Regions from separate parts of the Pseudomonas sp. H1_A03 genome, predicted to be linked through region 3. Evidence: riboswitches for the same ligand, from Rfam matches in the RefSeq annotation. Region 3 holds a riboswitch; each other region holds the start of a gene.

What was found. A riboswitch is a leader RNA that binds a small molecule or an ion and turns the genes downstream of it on or off. The one in region 3 is predicted to bind cobalamin.
Region 1: another riboswitch for cobalamin. It lies ahead of cobO (cob(I)yrinic acid a,c-diamide adenosyltransferase); the one in region 3 lies ahead of cobW (cobalamin biosynthesis protein CobW).
Region 2: another riboswitch for cobalamin. It lies ahead of AB4O35_RS24835 (ABC transporter substrate-binding protein); the one in region 3 lies ahead of cobW (cobalamin biosynthesis protein CobW).

The regions. Positions count from the first base shown of each region.
Region 1 is NZ_CP162829.1:5,719,152-5,722,425, reverse strand. It holds gene AB4O35_RS26435 (PQQ-dependent sugar dehydrogenase) at 1-1,184, opposite strand, end outside; cobalamin riboswitch at 1,284-1,542, shown strand; gene cobO (cob(I)yrinic acid a,c-diamide adenosyltransferase) at 1,622-2,233, shown strand; gene AB4O35_RS26425 (cobyrinate a,c-diamide synthase) at 2,230-3,274, shown strand, end outside.
Region 2 is NZ_CP162829.1:5,376,965-5,380,238, forward strand. It holds gene AB4O35_RS24825 (DNA/RNA non-specific endonuclease) at 1-60, shown strand, start outside; gene AB4O35_RS24830 (hypothetical protein) at 402-845, opposite strand; cobalamin riboswitch at 964-1,158, shown strand; gene AB4O35_RS24835 (ABC transporter substrate-binding protein) at 1,275-2,285, shown strand; gene AB4O35_RS24840 (FecCD family ABC transporter permease) at 2,282-3,274, shown strand, end outside.
Region 3 is NZ_CP162829.1:4,048,465-4,051,738, reverse strand. It holds gene cobN (cobaltochelatase subunit CobN) at 1-557, opposite strand, end outside; gene cobW (cobalamin biosynthesis protein CobW) at 561-1,622, opposite strand; cobalamin riboswitch at 1,715-1,914, opposite strand; gene AB4O35_RS18910 (M10 family metallopeptidase C-terminal domain-containing protein) at 2,083-3,274, opposite strand, start outside.

The DNA of each region.
Region 1 (3,274 bases), 1.7 Mb from region 3:
AGCACGTCCACCGGCGGCCCTTTAGGCTGCCCACCCTCGAACGGCACGAAGATCACCTTGTAGCCACTGTGCGGCTTGCGATTCCACGAACCATGCTGGCCGATAAACGCGCCGTTACTGAACTGCGCAGGGAGTTTGCTGCCCTCGGCAAACGTCAGCCCCAGGGATGCGGTGTGCGGGCCTACCGCGTAATCCGGCGCGATCGCCTTGGCCACCAAGTCCAAATTCTGCGGATTGACCCGCACATCCACATGCTGCCCGTAGTAGCTGAACGGCCAGCCATAGAAGCCGCCATCCTTGACCGAGGTGATGTAGTCCGGCACCAGGTCGCTGCCGATTTCGTCACGCTCGTTGACTGCCGTCCACAACTTACCGCTCTGCGGCTCCCACGCCATACCGTTCGGGTTGCGCAGGCCGGAGGCGAAGATGCGGTGCTCGCCGCTGGCGCGATCGACTTCCCAGATCGCCGCCCGGCCTTCTTCCGCTTGCAGGCCGTTTTCACCGACGTTGCTATTGGAACCCACGCTCACGTACAGCTTGGTGCCGTCCTTGCTGGCCACCACGTTTTTCGTCCAGTGGTGGTTCAGAGGCCCGCCCGGCAGGTCGACGACGTTGGTGCCGGCTTGCTTGATCGCAGTGTCACCCGGTTGATAGGGGAAACGCAGCAGCTTGTCCGAGTCAGCGACGTACAGGTCGTTGCCGACCAGTGTCATGCCAAACGGCGAATTGAGATTCTCCAGGAATACCGTGCGCGTCTCCGCGACGCCGTCGTGGTCGGCGTCACGCAGTAGCGTGATGCGATTCGGGCTCGGCACCCCGGCGCCAGCGCGGCCCATGACTTTCTCCATGACCCAGCCACGAACGCCCTTGGCGTCATCCGGCTTGGGCGGCGCGTTGGTTTCCGCTACCAGCACATCGCCATTTGGTAGCACATACAGCCAGCGCGGATGGTCCAGGCCTTCGGCAAACGCCGCAACCTGGGTGCCGGCGGCGGCCGTTGGCTTCACGCCCTCGGGCCAACCGATGGCGGGGGCGATATTGACGGTGGGGATCAGGGTTTTGTTCGGTTCCGGCAACTTGGGCGAAGGCCCGGTACCGTCGGAGACCTGGAGGGTGGAGCTTTCACCGCAGGCGGCGAGGGTGCCGGCGACCAGGATGAGTAGGGCAAGTCTTGTTTTATGCATGGTGTTCTCCTTAATACCTGTAAGGGTAGAGGAGGTCGGCGGTGCGATGGTTCAAGTGCAAGGTCAGCTTTCATTGACGCTCCACCCCCAACCCACTAACCTTCGCGGCTTGTTCCAGGTGCTCTGTGACCAATGGGTCGACCGAGTGAAACAGGGAAGCCGGTGAGTGAGCGCACTTGTACACAGTGCTGCCGCGATTCCGGCGCTGCCCCCGCAACGGTAAATGAGTCAAGACGCTGCCTTTTGCCACTGTATCGCCAGCGATATGGGAAGGCGTAGCGTTGGCCTGCGCGCTCTCTATACGAGGGCAACGGCGCCACTCATGAGCCCGGAGACCGGCCTGTTACATCCAACAGCATCACGGTGGGCGATGCTTGGCTGTCTGTTTTTCTTTTTTCCTGCCCGCCGTTTTTGTCCAGCCCCAACGGAGAGCTGTCATGACCGATTCCCCCGACCGCGACGAACGCCACCTGGCGCGCATGCTGCGCAAAAAAGCCGTGATCGACGAACGCATTGCCAATTCCCCCAACGAGTGCGGCTTGCTGCTGGTGCTCACCGGCAACGGCAAAGGCAAGAGCAGCTCCGCGTTCGGCATGCTGGCCCGGGCCATGGGCCACGGCATGCAGTGCGGCGTGGTGCAGTTCATCAAGGGGCGTCACAGCACCGGTGAAGAGTTGTTCTTCCGCCGATTCCCCGAGCAAGTACGTTTCCACGTCATGGGCGAAGGCTTCACCTGGGAAACCCAGGATCGCCAACGTGACATCGCCGCGGCCGAAGCCGCCTGGGCTGTGTCCTGCGAACTGCTGCAAGACCCGAGCATCGGCATGGTCGTGCTGGATGAGCTGAACATCGCCCTCAAGCACGGCTACCTCGAACTGGACCAGGTGCTCAGTGACTTGCAGGCCCGCCCGCCGATGCAGCACGTGGTGGTCACCGGCCGTGGCGCCAAGCCTGAGTTGATCGAAATGGGTGACACCGTCACCGAAATGGGCATGCTCAAGCACGCGTTCCAGGCCGGTATCAAGGCACAGAAGGGCGTCGAACTTTGAATCAGCCCCGTCATTGCCCGGCCGTATTGATCGCCGCACCGGCGTCCGGCCAGGGCAAAACCACCGTCACCGCGGCGCTGGCCCGATTGCACCGCAACCTGGGTCGCAAGGTGCGCGTGTTCAAATGCGGCCCGGATTTCCTCGACCCGATGATCCACGAGCGCGCCAGCGGTGCGCCGGTGTATCAATTGGACATGTGGATGGTGGGCGAGCAGGAAAGTCGCCGCCTGCTGTGGGAAGCGGCGGGCGAGGCCGACTTGATCCTGATCGAAGGCGTGATGGGTTTGTTTGACGGCACCCCTTCCAGCGCCGACCTGGCGCGACACTTCGGCGTGCCGGTACTGGGCGTTATTGACGGCACGGCCATGGCCCAGACCTTTGGCGCCTTGGCCCTGGGCCTGGCGCGTTATCAGCCGGACTTGCCGTTCGCCGGGGTGCTGGCCAACCGCGTTGGCACGCTGCGTCATGCGCAATTGCTGGAAGGCAGCCTCACCGAAGGCCTGCGCTGGTACGGCGCGTTGTCCCGCGAGACCGGTATAGAGCTGCCTAGCCGTCACCTGGGCCTGGTGCAAGCCAGCGAACTGAATGACCTTGATGTGCGCCTTGACGCCGCCGCCCAAGCCTTGGGCAGCAGTTGCGAAGTGGCCTTGCCGCCGCCGGTGACCTTTGCTGCACCGGAAGTGATCGAGGCCGAGCCACTGCTCAAGGGCGTGTGTATTGCCGTGGCCCGCGACGAAGCCTTCGCTTTTACCTACGGCGCCAGTCTTGATCTGCTGCGGGCCATGGGCGCCGAGCTGAAGTTTTTCTCGCCCATTCACGATCGCGCATTGCCTGATGCCGACAGCCTCTACCTGCCCGGCGGTTACCCGGAACTGCACCACCAGGCGCTGTCGGAAAACACCCCAATGCTCGACGCGATCCGCGCTCACCATGCGGCCGGCAAACCCTTGCTCGCCGAATGCGGCGGCATGCTCTACCTGCTGGACTCGCTCACCGATGTCGACGGCACCCGCGCCGAACTGGTGGGCCTGTTGCAGGGCG
Region 2 (3,274 bases), 1.3 Mb from region 3:
CGCGCCACCGGCACGCGGATTGAAGCGCTGATACAAGGTCCGGAAGACATTCGTCTCTGACCGAACGGACGACGTACATCAAGTGTGGGAGCTGGCTTGCCTGCGAAGACGGCGGCACAGGTATCTACATATTTTCAATGTGAAAGTGCGTAGCAGCTGTCGAGCCCTGGCGAGGCTGCGTTTGCGGTCTGTCTGACACACCGCTGACGCAGCCTCGCCAGGGCTCGACAGCTGCTACGCAGAGCGCTCGCTCAAGATGTGTAGATACTTCTGGCTATCGCAGCGGTTCGACAAGCCAACACCCACATTTTGATCTGCGGTGATTGGCCGACTCCGTCCAACATCGGCCTAGACGCGGAACAACAGCGCCAGTTTGCCCAGACGGCTCTAAGTGCGAGTAGTCATTGCGCATTGATGTAATGAAATTGCGCCTGGGTCTTTTCAACGGCCGCACGCACTGTGTCTCTTTGTGCATCGGTGCCCGAGTAGTAAATCTGCATCCCGTTCAAATCCTGCCCTTCGACCGCTTTGCTGATCACAGCAACGTCAACTGGGCTGCCGGCGCCGATAATCAAAAAGAACACATCGCCCATGCGTTTTGCATTCAGCAATTCGCCCCTGAGGTGGGCGGCGTTCTGATCACTGGCCATGGCAATCGCCAGCGTATCGCCAAACAAACCGGTTTTGGGGATGCTCATCGTGTGCAAACGGAGCTTGTCCGAGCCGGCGGGCATCGACTTGACGTACGCGGTGGCGGCCTCGTCAAGAATCTGCTTTTCAGATTTGCCCTGCGTGGCGCAACCGGCGAGCGTGGCGATAAGGGCGAGGACGATTAATGATTTCACTGTGCTTTCCTTGTGTGAAGACTATCCATGGGATGCGCATCATAGGATGACGAACTCCGCGAGAGCTACCACCGTGTTCACGCCTCGAGTATTTGGAGCTCCCGCTAAGGTGCCTGATCGACTACCATACCGCGCCGGTTCCCAAACGGGACTAATAGGGAATCCGAAGCGCGCTACACCCGCGCCAATCGGAACTGCCCCCGCAACTGTAGGTGCTGAGCCTGCTCCTTAATGCCACTGGATCACGTCCGGGAAGGCTGGAGCGTGGCGACGACGCATCAGTCAGGAGACCTGCCGGCTTAAGCTCAATCACTAACCGGCGGGGTGTCCGGGAAGGACACGCTTGCCTGTCTCCACCACAGTGCCCAAGGGTGTGTTTCCGAACCGTACCTCCCCAGTTCCACGTACGGTTCACTCGGAGATTGCCCCATGCTGCCACGCGTCACCGCCCTGCTCGCCGGCGTCAGCTTCTGTGCCCTGGCCCAAGCCGCGCCCACCCACTACCCACTGACCGTGGAAAACTGCGGCAGCCGCCTGACCTTCCAGCAGGCCCCCGCGCGCAGCGTGACGATTGGCCAGGCGGCTACCGAGATGCTTTACGCGCTGGGCGTGGGCGATAAGGTGGTGGGCACTTCGTTGTGGTTCAACAGCGTATTGCCGCAGTTCAAGGCGCAGAACGACAGCATCGAGCGCCTGGCCAACAACGAGCCGAGCTTCGAAGCGGTGATCGCCAAGCGCCCGCAACTGGTAGCCGCCGAGCTGGAATGGGTGGTCGGGCCACAAGGCGTGGTCGGCACCCGCGAGCAATTCCATGAGCTGAAGATCCCTACCTACCTGCTGCCCTCCGACTGCGAAGGCAAAGACAACCTGGTGGGCGCCGATGGCACGCGGCTGGAGCCTTTCCGCATCGCGACGATCTATAAAAGCATCAGCCAACTGGCGCAGATTTTCGACGTACAGGACCGCGGCGAACAATTGAACGACGAACTCAAGGCGCGCCTGGCCAAGTCGGTCGCCACTGTGCAAAGCAAAGGCCTCAAGCACGCCAGCGCGTTGGTGTGGTTCTCCAGTTCCGAGATGGCCAGCGACCCGTACGTGGCCGGCCACAAAGGCATTCCCGAGTTCATGCTGCAAACCCTCGGCCTTTCCAACGTGGTGCAGTCCGATGAAGAGTGGCCCGCCGTCGGCTGGGAAACCATCGCCAAGGCCAACCCGACCTTTTTGGTCATCGCACGCATGGACCGGCGCCGTTACCCGGCTGACGACCATGAAAAGAAACTGGCCTTTTTGCGCAGCGACCCGGTCACGCGCAACATGGACGCGGTGAAAAACAACCGCATCATCATCCTCGACGCCATGGCGCTGCAGGCCAGCATTCGTACGTTCGACGGCCTTGAACAACTGGCGGCCGCCATCGACGGCTACGACCTGCACAAATGACTGCCAGCCTGATCCGGACCCTAGTTGCCCTGGCCTTGCTACTGATCGCCCTGCTCGCCGGCGTGGCCATCGGTGAAACCGCCATCTCGCCGCAGGTCGTGCTCCAGGTACTCGCCAACAAACTGTGGGCGGCCGGCTATGTGCTGGACCCGATCGATGAGGGCGTGGTGTGGAACTACCGCCTCACGCGTGCCCTGGTAGCCGCCGCGTGCGGTGCGGGGCTGGCGACGTGCGGGGTGATCCTGCAGTCGTTATTGCGCAACCCGTTGGCCGATCCGTACTTGCTCGGCATCAGCGCCGGCGCCTCGACTGGCGCGGTGCTGGTGGCGCTGATGGGCGTGGGCGGCGGGCTGATTTCGTTGTCGGCGGGTGCGTTTGTCGGCGCGGTGGCGGCGTTTGCCCTGGTGATTCTGCTGGCGCGCGCCAGCGGTTCGTCGAGCGGCACCGGCCAGATCATCCTCGCCGGCATTGCCGGATCGCAGCTGTTCAATGCGCTTACCGCGTTCCTGATCACCAAGTCGGCCAGCTCCGAACAGGCGCGCGGCATCATGTTCTGGCTGTTGGGCAACCTCAGCGGCGTGCGCTGGCCGTCGGTGTGGTTGGCGGTGCCGGTGGCGGTCGTGGGCTTGGCGGTGTGCCTGTGGCATCGTCGGGCGCTGGATGCGTTCACCTTTGGCAGTGACTCGGCGGCGTCACTCGGTATCCCCGTGCGCCGCGTGCAGTTTGTGTTGGTGGGCTGCGCGGCACTGGTGACGGCGGTGATGGTGTCGATTGTCGGCGCCATCGGCTTTGTCGGGCTGGTGATCCCCCACGCCGTGCGTCTGTTGCTCGGCACCGGGCACTCACGCTTGCTGCCGGCCAGCGCGCTCGGCGGCGCGCTGTTTTTGATTGCAGCGGATGTGCTGTCGCGCACGCTGATCAAAGGCCAGGTGATTCCGGTCGGCGTGGTCACGGCGCTGGTCGGTGCGCCGGTGTTTGCGCTGATCCTC
Region 3 (3,274 bases):
GCATTGGCGTTGCGCGGGTGATAAATCGCCGTGCGCGGCAGGGTTTGCGGTTCAGCCCAGGCATAGTCGCGGCCCAGGTAAGCACTGGCCAGGCAGCGGTAAAAATCCAGCGCGTTAGCCAAGCCACCCTGGCGTAGGAAGTGCCACAGGCGGTCACGCGCCTGTGCGCCAACAGTGCTCAAGCCGCTGAGCTCAGGGTCCGGGCGATCACACCCCGGCACCAGGATCAGTTGCACGCCGCGTTCCGCCAACTCCACCAGACGCTCGATGCCGTAACGCCAATAACCAATGCCACCATGCAGCGAAATCAGGATGACCTTGGCGTGGCGCAACACCTCATCGACGTACAGGTCGACCGAGGCATGATTCTGCACCTGCATCGGGTTGGCCAGGCGAAACGTCGGGTAATCGTCCGGCAAGTGCTGGGCCGCTTCGGCCAGCAGTGCGAGGCTCGAATCGCCGCTGCACAGGATCACCAGTTCAGCGGGGGTTTGGCCAAGGTCGGCAATATTGTCGTCCGAGACGAAACCACCGGGCTGGGTCCTGAGCAGGTGCATGGGTTAAACGCTGAGGGCGGCGCGCAATTGCGCTTCAAGGCCCGCCGCGTCCAGCGCCTGGCCGATCAGCACCAGCCGCGTTATGCGGGCTTCGTCGGCGCCCCAGGCGCGGTCAAAGTGTTTGTCGAAACGCGTGCCCACGCCCTGGATCAGCAGGCGCATCGGCTTGTTCGGAATAGCGGCGAAGCCTTTGACGCGCAGGATGCCGTGTTGCACGACCAATTGGGTCAGCGCATCGAGCAGCAGCGCTTCGTCAGCCTGCGGCAGGTCGATGGAAATGGAGTCGAAGGCATCGTGGTCATGATCGTCCTCGCCCTCGTGGTGGTGATCGTGATGGCTGTGACGACCGTCGATGTGCTCTTCAGAGCCAGCGCCCAGGCCAATCAATACGTCCAACGGCACGCGACCGCTGCTGGCTTCGATGATCTTTACCGCCGGCGGCAGCTCTTCGGCGACTTCCAAGCGCACCCGGGCCAAGTCTTCAGGGCTGATCAGGTCGGATTTATTGAGGATCACCAGGTCGGCGCTGGCCAGTTGGTCAGCGAACAGTTCGTGCAGTGGCGATTCGTGGTCCAGGTTCGGGTCGAGTTTGCGCTGGGCATCCACTTGATCCGGGAATGCCGCGAACGTGCCAGCGGCCACGGCCGGGCTGTCGACCACGGTAATCACCGCATCAACGGTGCAGGCGCTGCGGATTTCCGGCCACTGGAAGGCTTGCACCAGAGGCTTTGGCAGGGCCAGGCCGGAGGTTTCAATCAGGATATGGTCAAGGTCACCGCGACGGGCGACCAGTTCGCGCATCACCGGGAAGAATTCTTCCTGCACGGTGCAGCACAGGCAGCCGTTGGCCAATTCGTACACGCGGCCGCTGGCTTCTTCTTCGGTGCAACCAATGGAACACTGCTTGAGGATTTCACCGTCAATGCCCAGTTCACCGAATTCGTTGACGATCACGGCAATGCGACGGCCCTGGGCGTTGTCGAGCATATGACGCAGCAAGGTGGTTTTGCCCGAGCCGAGAAAGCCGGTAACGATGGTGACAGGGAGTTTGGCCAGTGTTTTCATCGGATGCCCTTTGGGGCGGGCATACGGGACGATAGGCCCTGCGACGGCGCGCAGCAGCGGATTTCGTCACCGGATCACCCCGCCCGGTTGAATTGAAAATCGGTTGCGAGGCAGGTCTCCTGGCTTGGGGCTTGCGGGTCTTGCGACCGGCGCTGGCTGCGCCTTCCCGCCGTATCGGCAGTGGCGTGGCAGTCAGATAAACCCTTCACAGTTGCGGGGGCAGCCGCGGCTTGGACCGCGTTCCCTTCTTAGCTTCGGCCTGGGCCGAAGAACCTCGAAGGTGCAAGGCTACGCAGTGAGTGACAGCCGGTCAATGTCGGTGTAGCGATTGCTTGAATATCACGAAACACGAATAACAAACCCGCCATATGCCCGCGAACAAATGGCGGGGAATGCCGCCGTAACGCGCATTCAGCTCGCACCCTCATCAGGAAAAATCCGGCATCTTGGAAGCTCTTTTTCAGGAATAACGCCACATAATCGGGACGTTACTGACGATATCGGGTGTATTTATCGGACCGCGGCTTTTGAGGAAAAAGTCAAAACGGCCGTTGCCCGTCAGATCGATAGCCAACCTCGACTCGTTGGTGTTGCGGTTGTAATGCAGAACGGCTTGACCCGGCTCACCCGACAGCCGCTTTACAAACGTTAACGCGGTAATACCGGCGTTTTTCAACAAGACCGAAATGTCGATTTTGTCGGTGCCACTCACAAAGTCCATGATCTGGTCAGGGCGTTCCAGTGTGGAGTCGCTGACGTTGTCGTAGACAAAGGTATCTGCCCCCCTCCCCCCTGAGCCAATCAGCGCCCGCTCCCCCTTGAGCATGTTGTCTGCATGATTACCGATGATCACATCATGGCCAGAACCGCCGATTGCGTTCTCCAGCGTAACGCCTTTGGCGATAGAAACATTCCCCCGCAAGCCTCCAACATCGGAATAGGATTCAGGGTTGAGGTTGATAGTCTGGTTTTGGCGATACTTGGAACAATCCAACGTATCGTTACCGCCACCGTCCCACACGCAGAAGAGTGCCGTATCATTGGGATTATTGAGTTGATAATAGTCTCGACCCGAATTGGAGTTAAAACCGTAAGTGGTGTCTGAATTGCGCGTCCTGTAATTGGCACCATACAAACGCTGGGCAGCAGCAATATCACCCATCAATGGAGCAGCAGAGTAATTTTCTTTATGGTTCTGACCACCTTCGTGAGCGTCGAAGTAGCTCATGACAGTATGACCACGAGTATCCTGCGCATAAACGGCACTGCGAGCGTAACTGGGAGAGGTAGAATTAGAAGCGTCATAGTCTGCGGGGTGCGCAAGACCCAACGTATGGCCTATTTCATGGGTTAGTGTATATCGGCCATGATTATGAAGTGCAGGAGAAGTATTGGTGCCATAGTGGGGATTGATGAACACTTTACCGTCTTGGCCTGGGTACTGGCCAAAAGCAACCGCGGGGCCCTCGTTGTTGGAAAAAGCCAAGCGTCCTTCGCCACGGCCGGTACGTTCTTCGAACGACACATTCGCCACATCGGCCCAAGATTGCATGGACAGTCTGGCTTGGTTTTTCTGTGTAGTATTGAACTCTCTATCCCCTCTCGTCAATTTGTTGAATGAAAAGGAGATTGCCGTGACACCATCACCGTTT